3 regions of the Streptomyces sp. NBC_00252 genome follow, and region 3 is predicted to be linked to each of the others. Evidence: riboswitches for the same ligand, from Rfam matches in the RefSeq annotation. Region 3 holds a riboswitch; each other region holds the start of a gene.
The links. A riboswitch is a leader RNA that binds a small molecule or an ion and turns the genes downstream of it on or off. The one in region 3 is predicted to bind cyclic di-AMP.

Region 1: it holds a riboswitch for cyclic di-AMP, as region 3 does, so the genes downstream of both, OHT77_RS11895 (M23 family metallopeptidase) here and OHT77_RS19120 (transglycosylase family protein) in region 3, are expected to answer to the same signal.
Region 2: it holds a riboswitch for cyclic di-AMP, as region 3 does, so the genes downstream of both, OHT77_RS21825 (M23 family metallopeptidase) here and OHT77_RS19120 (transglycosylase family protein) in region 3, are expected to answer to the same signal.

What each region holds. Positions count from the first base shown of each region.
Region 1 is NZ_CP108087.1:2,792,734-2,796,030, forward strand. Features, by position in the region: gene OHT77_RS11885 (HPr family phosphocarrier protein) at 1-217, shown strand, start outside; gene OHT77_RS11890 (GntR family transcriptional regulator) at 380-1,084, opposite strand; gene OHT77_RS11895 (M23 family metallopeptidase) at 1,273-2,028, opposite strand; cyclic di-AMP (ydaO/yuaA leader) riboswitch at 2,042-2,193, opposite strand; gene OHT77_RS11900 (M16 family metallopeptidase) at 2,408-3,297, opposite strand, start outside.
Region 2 is NZ_CP108087.1:5,007,452-5,010,748, forward strand. Features, by position in the region: gene OHT77_RS21820 (aldo/keto reductase) at 1-179, opposite strand, end outside; gene OHT77_RS21825 (M23 family metallopeptidase) at 267-1,277, opposite strand; cyclic di-AMP (ydaO/yuaA leader) riboswitch at 1,289-1,445, opposite strand; gene OHT77_RS21830 (PP2C family protein-serine/threonine phosphatase) at 1,679-2,857, opposite strand; tRNA gene OHT77_RS21835 (tRNA-Met) at 2,965-3,038, opposite strand; gene OHT77_RS21840 (alginate lyase family protein) at 3,091-3,297, opposite strand, start outside.
Region 3 is NZ_CP108087.1:4,415,416-4,418,712, forward strand. Features, by position in the region: gene eno (phosphopyruvate hydratase) at 1-155, opposite strand, end outside; gene OHT77_RS19120 (transglycosylase family protein) at 487-1,188, opposite strand; cyclic di-AMP (ydaO/yuaA leader) riboswitch at 1,192-1,360, opposite strand; gene OHT77_RS19125 (transglycosylase family protein) at 1,554-2,558, opposite strand; gene OHT77_RS19130 (cytochrome P450 family protein) at 3,019-3,297, opposite strand, start outside.

The DNA.
Region 1 (3,297 bases), 1.6 Mb from region 3:
CGTCCGGGCCACCACGGCCTCGGGTATCCCCGTGACGATCGCCAAGGCCGACGGCAACCCCGTCAACGCGGCCTCCATGCTCGCGGTCCTGGGCCTGGGCGCCCAGGGCGGCGAGGAGATCGTCCTCGCGTCCGACGCCGAGGGCGCGGACGCGGCCCTCGACCGCCTCGCGAAGCTGGTCGCGGAAGGCCTCGAGGAACTCCCCGAGACCGTCTGAGAACCACCCAATTGAGGGTTGCGGTGCTTTTGGCCCAAAACCCGGTGCACCACAACCTCGAAGGGCTCGTCCGAATTACCGGGCGAGCCCTTCGCAATTCCATTTGTGGGCAGCATAAATAATCCCCCGCGAATTAGCCCCTCTTTGTATACGGTGCCCGTGTTAATGCCGCAGACCCGACATGTTTACGGGAGGTTGCGAAGTCCTCACACGGTCCGTGCCGTTCGCGCCGTTCGCCCCGCCCGGAAAGCGCAACCGGTGCGCGGTGCCCGCGCGCTCGGTGTGCAGGGCGGTGATCGCCCGGGCGCGCTCGCTGTCACCGCGGGCCACGGCGTCCACGATGGCGCCGTGCTCGGCCCAGGACTCCACGGGGTTGGCCGGGGCGTCCACCGCGTACATCCAGGCGATCTTGTGCCGCAGCTGGGTCAGCATCGAGGTCAGCGCGGGGCTCCCGGAGGCCTGGGACAGCGTCTCGTGGAACCAGCTGCCCAGGGAGCGCAGATCCTCGCTGTTGCCCCGTCTGGCGCGCTCCTGGCCCAGCCTGACGAGGCCGCGCAGCACCTTGAGGTGGGCCTCGGTGCGCCGCTGGGCGGCCCGTGAGGCACCGAGCGGCTCCAGCAGCATCCGCATCTCCAGCAGGTCGGCGGCCTCCTGCTCGGTCGGTTCCGCGACGCACGCGCCCGCGTGCCGCCGGGTCACCACGAACCCCTCGGCCTCCAGCGTGCGCAGGGCCTCCCGGACCGGGACGCGCGAGACCCCGTACCGGCGCGCGAGGAGTTCCTCCGTGAGCCGGCTGCCGCGCTCGTAGACACCGGCGACGATGTCGTCCCGGATCGCCGTGCATACCGAGTGCGCCGGAATACGCATGTCCGACCTCCGCCTTAATCCCCGTGAAACGTCGACGATTGACGTGTGTTCCGTGACTCTATTGCAATGAGCGGGAATTTCCGATGGGGGGCCGGAATCCATGCATATTTTTTGGACAGGAGGGCTCCGGAAACGCCGAAAGCCCCGGCTGGGCGGGCCAGGGCTTCGGGAAGTGCGGTACCGCGTCGTCAGACGTTCACGCCGTGCTTGCGGAGGTAGGCGACGGGGTCGACGTCCGAGCCGTACTCGGCGGTGGTGCGGGCCTCGAAGTGGAGGTGCGGTCCGGTGACGTTGCCGGTCGCCCCGGAGAGGCCGATCTGCTGGCCCGGGGTGACGCTCTGGCCGACGGAGACACCGATGGACGACAGGTGGCCGTACATGGTGTACATGCCGTCGGCCATCTTGATCACCACTTGATTGCCGTACGAGCCGCCCCAGCCGGTGTCGACGACGGTGCCGGAGCCGACCGCGTGGACGCTGGTGCCGGTCGAGGCGTGGAAGTCGATGCCGGTGTGGGCGCCGGAGGACCAGAGGGAACCGCCGGTCTTGTAGCCGGTGGAGACGTACGAGCCGGTGACCGGTGAGACGAAGGTGTTGAGCCTCTCGCGCTCGGCGGCGCGGGCGGCGCGTACCTTGGCCTCGCGCTCGGCCTTGGCCAGTGCGGCGGCCTTGGCGCGGGCGACCTCCTTGGCCAGCGCCTCGTCTGCGGCCTGCTGCTGGGCGACGGCCTGGGCGTCGATCTGCTCGGCGACGGCGTCGCCCATGGCGATGACGGGGGTGAGACCGGTCTGTTCGGGGGCGGGCTCCGCGGCGAACGCCGGGGCGCTCGCGAGGGTGCCGACGACGCCGGTGGTGGTGAGGGCCGCGACACTCGCGACACGAACGGTGGTGCGGTGGGTCCGGCTCGGGCGACGGTGCTTCCCGGTGGCGCGGGTGAACGCCATGGAGTGGCTGGTCCTTTCCTTCCTTCTCGCCTACCGGGTTAGCTGACGGGTTCGGAGCAGGAAGGTCTCCTACGGACTCCCTCGACGGGCGTCCGATTCACCCCAGGGACATGGGTCCCCGGCTCCCCTGGCTCGCGCCGTACGGGGACTCGGCGATGACTGTCCGGTGCCGCGAGTGCGGCGCGGTGCCTGACGGACAGCCGGACCGACGCTAAGGGGGGCCACTTTCAATCCCCAAACGGATCACGGTTTTTGTTGCGCACGCCACAGGGCAGACAGGCAACCTCTCCCCCAATTCGGACAATAGGGGGCCCTGGTGACTCTTCCGTCACCAGGGCCCCCACGCGCGCGTGCCGCCCGTCGGCCCGCTACGGGTCGTCTACTCGGCCGGTACGACGGTCACTTCGCCGATGCCGAGCGCCTCCACGGGCGCCTTGATCTGCTCCGCGTCGCCGACCAGGACCGTCACCAGACGGTCCACCGGGAAGGCGTTCACGACCGCCGCGGTGGCCTCCACCGTGCCGGTCGCGGCGAGCTGTTGGTACAGCGTCGCCTGGTAGTCGTCGGGCAGGTGCTGCTCGACCTGGTCGGCCAGCGTGCTCGCGACGGCCGCGGCGGTCTCGTACTTGAGCGGCGCCACCCCGACGAGGTTCTGCACGGCGACGTCGCGCTCGGCGTCGGTGAGGCCGCCCTCGGCGAGCTTGCGCAGGACCGTCCACAGGTCGTCCAGCGCGGGACCGGTGTTCGGGGTGTCCACGGAGCCGCTGATGGCGAGCATCGCGGCGCCCGTGCCGTCGGGTGCCGAACGCAGCACCTGGCCGAACGCCCGCACACCGTAGGTGTAGCCCTTCTCCTCGCGCAGGACGCGGTCCAGGCGGGAGGTGAGGGTGCCGCCGAGGCAGTACGTGCCGAGCACCTGGGCCGGCCACACGCGGTCGTGCCGGTCGGCTCCGACACGGCCGATGAGCAGCTGCGTCTGGACGGCGCCGGGACGGTGCACGATCACGACGCGCCCGGTGTCGTCGGCGGTGACCGCCGGCACGGGGCGCGGCTGCGCGGCGGAGCCCGTCCACGAACCCAGGGTGTCCGCGAGCAACGCGTCCAGGTCGATGCCGGTGAGGTCGCCGACGACCACGGCGGTGGCCGTCGCGGGGCGGACGTGCCGCTCGTAGAAGGCGCGTACGGACGCCGAGTCGATCTTCTCGACGGTCTCCTCGGTGCCCTGGCGCGGACGCGACATGCGCGAGGTCGCCGGGAACAGCTCCTTGG
Region 2 (3,297 bases), 590 kb from region 3:
CCCTCGATCCACGCCGTGTACGAGTCGGCGGTGTCGACGAAGTTGCCCCCGGCGGCCGTGTAGGCGTCGAGCACGGCGAAGGAGGCCGCCTCGTCGGCGGTCCAGCCGAACACGTTGCCGCCGAGGTTCAGCGGGAAGATCTCCAGATCGGACCGGCCCAGCTTGCGAAGAGAAGTCATGCCGTACGTCAACGCCCGCGCCGGAACCGGATATTCCGGCACAGCACGGGCGGACGGGGTCGACTCAGGGTCCGGTCAGGGGGCTGCTCAGGGGTTGAGGCCCTTGCTGCGCAGCCAGGGCGCCGGGTCGCTCGCGGTCGCGGCACCGTTGATGTGCACCTCCAGGTGGAGGTGCGGCCCGGTGACGTTGCCGGTGGCGCCCACGCGGCCGATGACCTCGCCGGTGGAGACCTTCTGCCCGACGCTGACGTTGATCGAGGACTGGTGGCAGAACCACAGCTCGGTGCCGTCGTCGAGGGTGAGGATCGTGCGGTACCCGTACGACCCGGCCCAGCCCGCCTCGGTGACCGTGCCGCTGTGGACGGCCTTGATCAGCGTGCCGGTGGGCGCGGCGAAGTCGAGACCCGTGTGGTACCCGGAGGACCACATCGAGCCGGCCTGGCCGAAGGTCCCGGTGATCGTGTACGAGGCGACGGGCAGCGTGTACTGCTTGGCGAGTGCGGCGAGCTTCGCGGCCTCGGCCTTCTTCTTGGCGGCGTCCTCCGCGGCCTTCTTCGCGTCGGCTGCCTTCTTCGCGGCGTCCTTCTCGGCTTTGGCGGCGGCGTCGACGGTCTGCTTGGCGACGGCGGCCTCGGCGACGGCCTGCGTCCTGCCGTCGACCTGCACCTGCTGCGACTCGGCCTGCGCCATGATCCGGTTCCGGAGCAGCTCGCCCGCGTTCGAGGCGCCCTTGGCGGTCTCGGTGGTGGTCACGCCGACGCTGCTGAGCGCGGTCGCGGAACCCTTGGGGGTGCTGCCGGACGAGTCGTCCAGGAGGTGGCCCACCGAGGGCAGGTCGGGCATCGAGATGGAGACCGGCGGCTTGCCGGTGTTGGCGCTGGCCATGCCGCCCGCGCTGACGGCGGCTATGACACCGACGCCCAGGACGGTGGAGCTGCGGGCGAATCCTCCGCCACCACGCTGCTTCGCGACACGGTGCTTGCCGCGGTTGGGGGAAACGGTCTCCGCGCTGGGATTCCACTCCTCCCAGGGGCCCTCGTCGGGGCGGTAACCGCCGTAGACGACAGGGGCTTCAGGGGCAGCCTGGTTTGACGCCACGTGGGCGTGCTCCTTTCCTTCCTTCTCGCCTACCGGGTTAGCTGACGGGTTCGGAGCAGGAAGGTCTCCTACGCGCGTAAACAGGCCGTGTCTCCACGGCTGTCGACGAGCGATTCACCCCAAGTGGTGGTTCCCCGGTTCCCTTGCGGGATTCGGCGCGTGCGCACGGAGCCGTCTCTTGTGACGGCCGGGACGACCGCGCTGCGTTATCGAACGTTAATAGACACGGGCGCCCGTTTCCAAGCTGTTCGGCTTGATCATTAACCTTTCCTTGCTGGACGAACAGCCCACCACCGGCGAAAAACGGGCGAGTTGGCCAAGTCTCAGAATTCCCACAGGTATTGACGGTATGTCAGTTGTTATGCGGAGGGCACCCGCCCGGTCACACCTGGTAACAGCGGCTAGGGATGCCGTACGGCGATCATCGCCATGTCGTCCGTCATCCAGCCCCCGGAGTACCGCCGCACCTCCTTGGCGAGGATGCCGAGCAGCACCTCGGGGGTACGGAAGGTCCGCCCGGCCAGCCGCGCCGCCGGGTCGTAGAAGACCCCGCGGGAGTCCCGCGCCTCGGACAGCCCGTCGGTGTGCACGAGAAGAGTGGCCCCGCCCGGGAAGGCGAACTCCTCGGCCCGGTCGGGCCAGACCCCCAACTCGCCCATTCCCAGGGGCAGTGCGGGCTCCCGGACCTGCAACGTGCTGACGGTGCCGTCCACGTGGAGGAGCAGCGGCGGCGGATGCCCCCGGTCGACGATGCGTACGACGCCGTCGCCGTGCGGGAGTTCGGCGAGGACGGCCGTGGTGAACCCCTCGAACGCGTCGAGCCCGTCGCGCCGGGTGCCCTCACGCGCGAGCGCCCGCTCCAGCCGCTGCGCGACCGCCTCCAGGGTCGCCTCCTGCTCGGCGGCCTCCCGGAACGCCCCGATGACCACGGCGACGGCGGCGACCGCGCCCATGCCCTTGCCGCGCACGTCACCGACGACCAGCCGTACCCCGTGCGGGGTGTCCTGCACCGCGTACAGGTCGCCGCCGATGAACGCGCCCTCCTGCGCCGCCTCGTAGCGGGCCGCGATCTCGAACCCGCCGATGCGCTCGGCCGGTTCGGGCAGTACGGCCCGTTGGGCGGCCTCGGCGATCTCGCGCGCGGAGGCGAGCTGTTCGCTGCTGCGGCGGACCAGGAGGTTGATGAGGACGGCGAGGACGGCGACCGTCGCCACGGTGGCGACCTCGGTCAGCGCGTCGGTGTCGTAGACGATGCCGAGCCTGATGTGGATGGCGAGGACGACGGCGACGGACGCGAGGCCGGTGAGGACGGTGCCGCGCCGGGAGTAGAGCGGGGCGGCCACCAGCGGGGCGGCGGTGAAGAGCGGGGCCGCCGTGAAGTCGGCCGCGGTGAGGTAGTCGTAGAGCGCGGCGGCGATCAGCAGCAGGACGGGGAGGCGGCGGACGACGGCGCGGGTGTACGAGATCCGCCGGCCCTCGCTCTCGGGCCGGGGCGCGGGGCTGTCGCCGAGGCCGGGGTCGGGCACGGGATCGCCGGGCAGACGCCCGCCGGCTCGCACATACGGACCCTCCTCCTCCACGGAACCAGTTTTTCCCGGTGGGGGGAGGGCGGCGAGCGGGGTGGGCCGACAGGGGGAGAAACACCAAGGGCCGGAATCCATTTCTGGATTCCGGCCCTTGGCCTGAGTAGCGGGGACAGGATTTGAACCTGCGACCTCTGGGTTATGAGCCCAGCGAGCTACCGAGCTGCTCCACCCCGCGCCGTTGTGATTGCAACTATACGCCATGCGCGGGGTCCGATGTCACACGGGTTTCAGTCGGCCGGATTCTCGGCGTGCGTGAGGGTCTCCCAGGAGACGAAGAGGTCGTCGCTGCCGGCCGGGCGGGTGGACTCGGCGAGCTTGTGCGCGGCGGGCACCTTCACGCCGAGCCGGTTCTCCAGGTGGTTCACGGCGACCTCCACGTCGGGGCCCATGTTCCGGTCGACCTTCCCGCCGCACAGCCAGGCGGGCGCGGGCTC
Region 3 (3,297 bases):
TCGATGGCTTCGAAGGCACCCGTGGAGGCGCCGGACGGAACGGCGGCACGACCCGTGCTGCCGTCGTCGAGGCCGACCTCGACCTCGACCGTGGGGTTGCCTCGGGAGTCCAGGATTTCCCGGGCTACGACGACGTCGATGGACGGCACGAGCATCTCCTTCTTGGGATCTGACGCGGCTACGGCAGCACCGCAGCGGCTCTGCGAGACGAGCCTAACCGGCTCAGGGCGATTGGCCATCCGGTCGGCCGCCTGATGGACAGAACCGAGAGTAAATTGTTTCCGAACGGAACAAAAAGTCCCGGCAAGCGGCGGGCATGCCGACGGGGGCGGCGGGCCCGGGACGCAAAAAGCCCCGCCCCGGTGCGTACGGGGGAACACGCACCGGAGCGGGGAGCCCGTGGGGGACGGGGGTGACCCTCACGGGGTCTTCATGATGGACACCGCGGATATGAGGGGGCTGTGGTTCAGCTACGAGCCGCGTAGGTCACTTCAGGTGGAGCTGCTGGCCCGGGAAGATGAAGTCGGCGTCGTCGATGATGTCCTTGTTCAGCTTGAACAGCTGCTGCCAGCCGCCCTTCACCTTGTGCTTCTCGGCGATGGAGCTGAGGCTGTCGCCCTTGACGACCTTGTACTCGCCGTCACCCTTCTTGACCTTCTTGCCGGTCGGGGTGGTGACGGTCTTCTTCGCGGCCGGACGCTCGGCGGAGCGGGAGGCGGTGGTGTCGCTGCTGGAGCGCTCGCTGGTGGAGCTGCTGCTCGAGGAGCTGCCGCTGTTGGAGCCGCTGGAGCTGGAGGAGCTGCCGCCGGAGTAGGCGGCGCCCGACAGGCCGGTGCCGCAGGTGGGCCAGGCGCCCTTGCCCTGGGCGGCGAGGACCTTCTCGCCGATGGCTATCTGCTGGGACTTGGAGGCCTGGTTCGCGGTGGAGGCGTAGGCGGTGCCGCCGTACGCGGCCCAGGTGGAGGCGGAGAACTGGAGACCGCCGTAGTAACCGTTGCCGGTGTTGATGGACCAGTTGCCGCCGGACTCGCAGCTGGCGACGGCGTCCCACTCGGAGGCGGTCGCGGCGGAGGCATTGCCCGTCGCCATGAGCGGGGCGGCGATGGCGACACCGGTGACGCCGGCGAGCGTGGCGACGCGGGTGGCCTTGGACGGGCGGCGGTGCTTGCCCTTGCCGGAAAGCAGCATGGAAGATCCCCTCACCGACGCCTGCGAGGTGAGCTGTCGGGTTCGGGCCGTGTGAGTTGCCCGGCCGCGCACCTCTCGGCGCACGACTTCACCCCGAGCCGCACCCGGCATCAACTGCCGGGCCCGGCACTTACCTTGGGTCCCCCGCTCCTGCCTACGGCGCTTTACGCGACGACTGTTCCCGGAGGCCGCTGGCAGGACTCGGCGTTGCGGCAACCGGATGCTCGTGGTGACGAGCGGCCTTGACCGTAGACAGAGAATCCGTGGGAATTCAAAGACGATCAGGGCTTCTGAGACTCATCCCACACTTTCACCAAACCGGACATTCAGCGCGAAGCGTGACGTGAACTCCCGCTGTTTTCCTGCTACTTTCCGCCCGTTTCCGTCCCGACGTCCAGCGTCTGACCGGCGGCGATCCGGGTCGGATCGGCGCCTATCACCTTTTTGTTCTCGGCGTAGAGCGCACGCCATCCGCCGTCGAAGCCAAGGGAGTCGGCGATGGACGCGAGGGAGTCGCCGGCGCGGACGGTGTACGTCTGCGGTGTCACGCTCTCCTCGGCACTCGCCCCGCGATGCTTCCCGACACTCTGCTGCTCGGTCCCACCGCTCACACCGCCGCTCTCACCCGCGCCGCTCGTGTCATCGAGCGCTCCGGTGTCGACGAGGCTCGATTTACCCGCCGCCTGGGCCGAGTTGTCCGATTCGTCGAGTTTCGGAGAGGCCTCGACCGGGGTGCCACGCTTCGAAGGAGTGGTGGACTTGTCGGACTTGGTGGAGTTGGTCGAGTTGTCCGTCGCGGTGGGCGAGGGGCTCACCGAGGAGTCGGACGAACCGGACGACGATGAATCCGTGGTGCCGGAATCGGACAGGCCGGACGAGGCGGACGTGTCCGAGGAGCCGGAGGAGTCCGAAGAGCCGGAGGAACCGGTGGAGTCCGTCGCACCGGCCGACGGGGAGTCACTCGCGACGCCGGTGTCGACGTCCGTCGAACCCGAGTTCGTGGTGAGGCCGGAGAGCAGCGCGCAGGTGAGCCACGGGGTGGTGCCCTCGGCGTCGAGGATCTTCTCGGCGACGGCTATCTGCTGCGAGCGGCTGGCCAGGTCGGGGCTCGGGGCGTAGTCGAGGCCGCCGTACTTGTCCCAGTCGTCCAGGGACATCTGCAGCCCGCCGTAGTAGGCGTTGCCGCTGTTCTCGCTCCAGGAGCCGCCGCTCTCGCAGTTGGCCACCTTGTCCCAGGTGGTGCCGTCGGCGGCGTTCGCTGAAGCGGCGCCGAGCAGCGGGATCGCGATGGCGGAGCCGGTCACCCCGGCCGCGACGAGCAGAGCCGGAGCCTGACGGGGGCGACGGTGACGACCGTTCCCGGAGAGCATGCGGAGGCCTTTCGCGTGACAGCGGGGGACCGCGCGGCGGAGGGGGGTTGAGGTCGTACGGGTCGCCGCGCTGGTAGGTGAACGTATCCACAGTCGATCACTTGTCACAAGTTAATGCCACGGAGATCACGTGAAGATCACAGAGTTGAAGAAGTGTCACTTTCGGGTTTAGGGGGCGGGGTGACGGGTTCAGGGGGGTGGATTCGCGGGGTGGGGTGTGTGGGTGGGGAGGTGGGGTTGGTGGGGCGGGGTGGCTGGCTGGGAGGGCGAGTTGGAGGGGCCGGATGACTGGGTGGGGAGGGCGAGTTGGCGGGGCGGGGTCGCTGGGTGGGGGGGCGGGTTGAGGGGGCGGGACGACTTGTTGGTGGGCCGGGTTCGGGGGTGGGCCGGTTGGTGGGTCGGGTTCACGGGTGGGCTGGGTTCGGGGGCGGGTCGCGGGGTCTGACGACCGTCCGTCCGTTCAGCGGCGTTCCGGGGTGAACTCCACTGGCAGGGTGCGCAGTCCGCGCATGATGAGCCCGCCGCGCCAGCGCAAGTCGGCCGGGTTTCCGGCGAGTTGGAGGTCGGGGAGGCGGGTGAGGAGGGTGGCCAGCGCGGTCTGGCCCTCCAGGCGGGCGAGCGGGGCGCCGAGGCAGTAATGGATCCCGTGGCCGTAACCGAGGTGTTGATTGTCACGCCGTCCGAGGTCGAGGACGTCCGGGTCGGCGAACCGCTCCGGATCACGGTCCGCGGCGGCGAG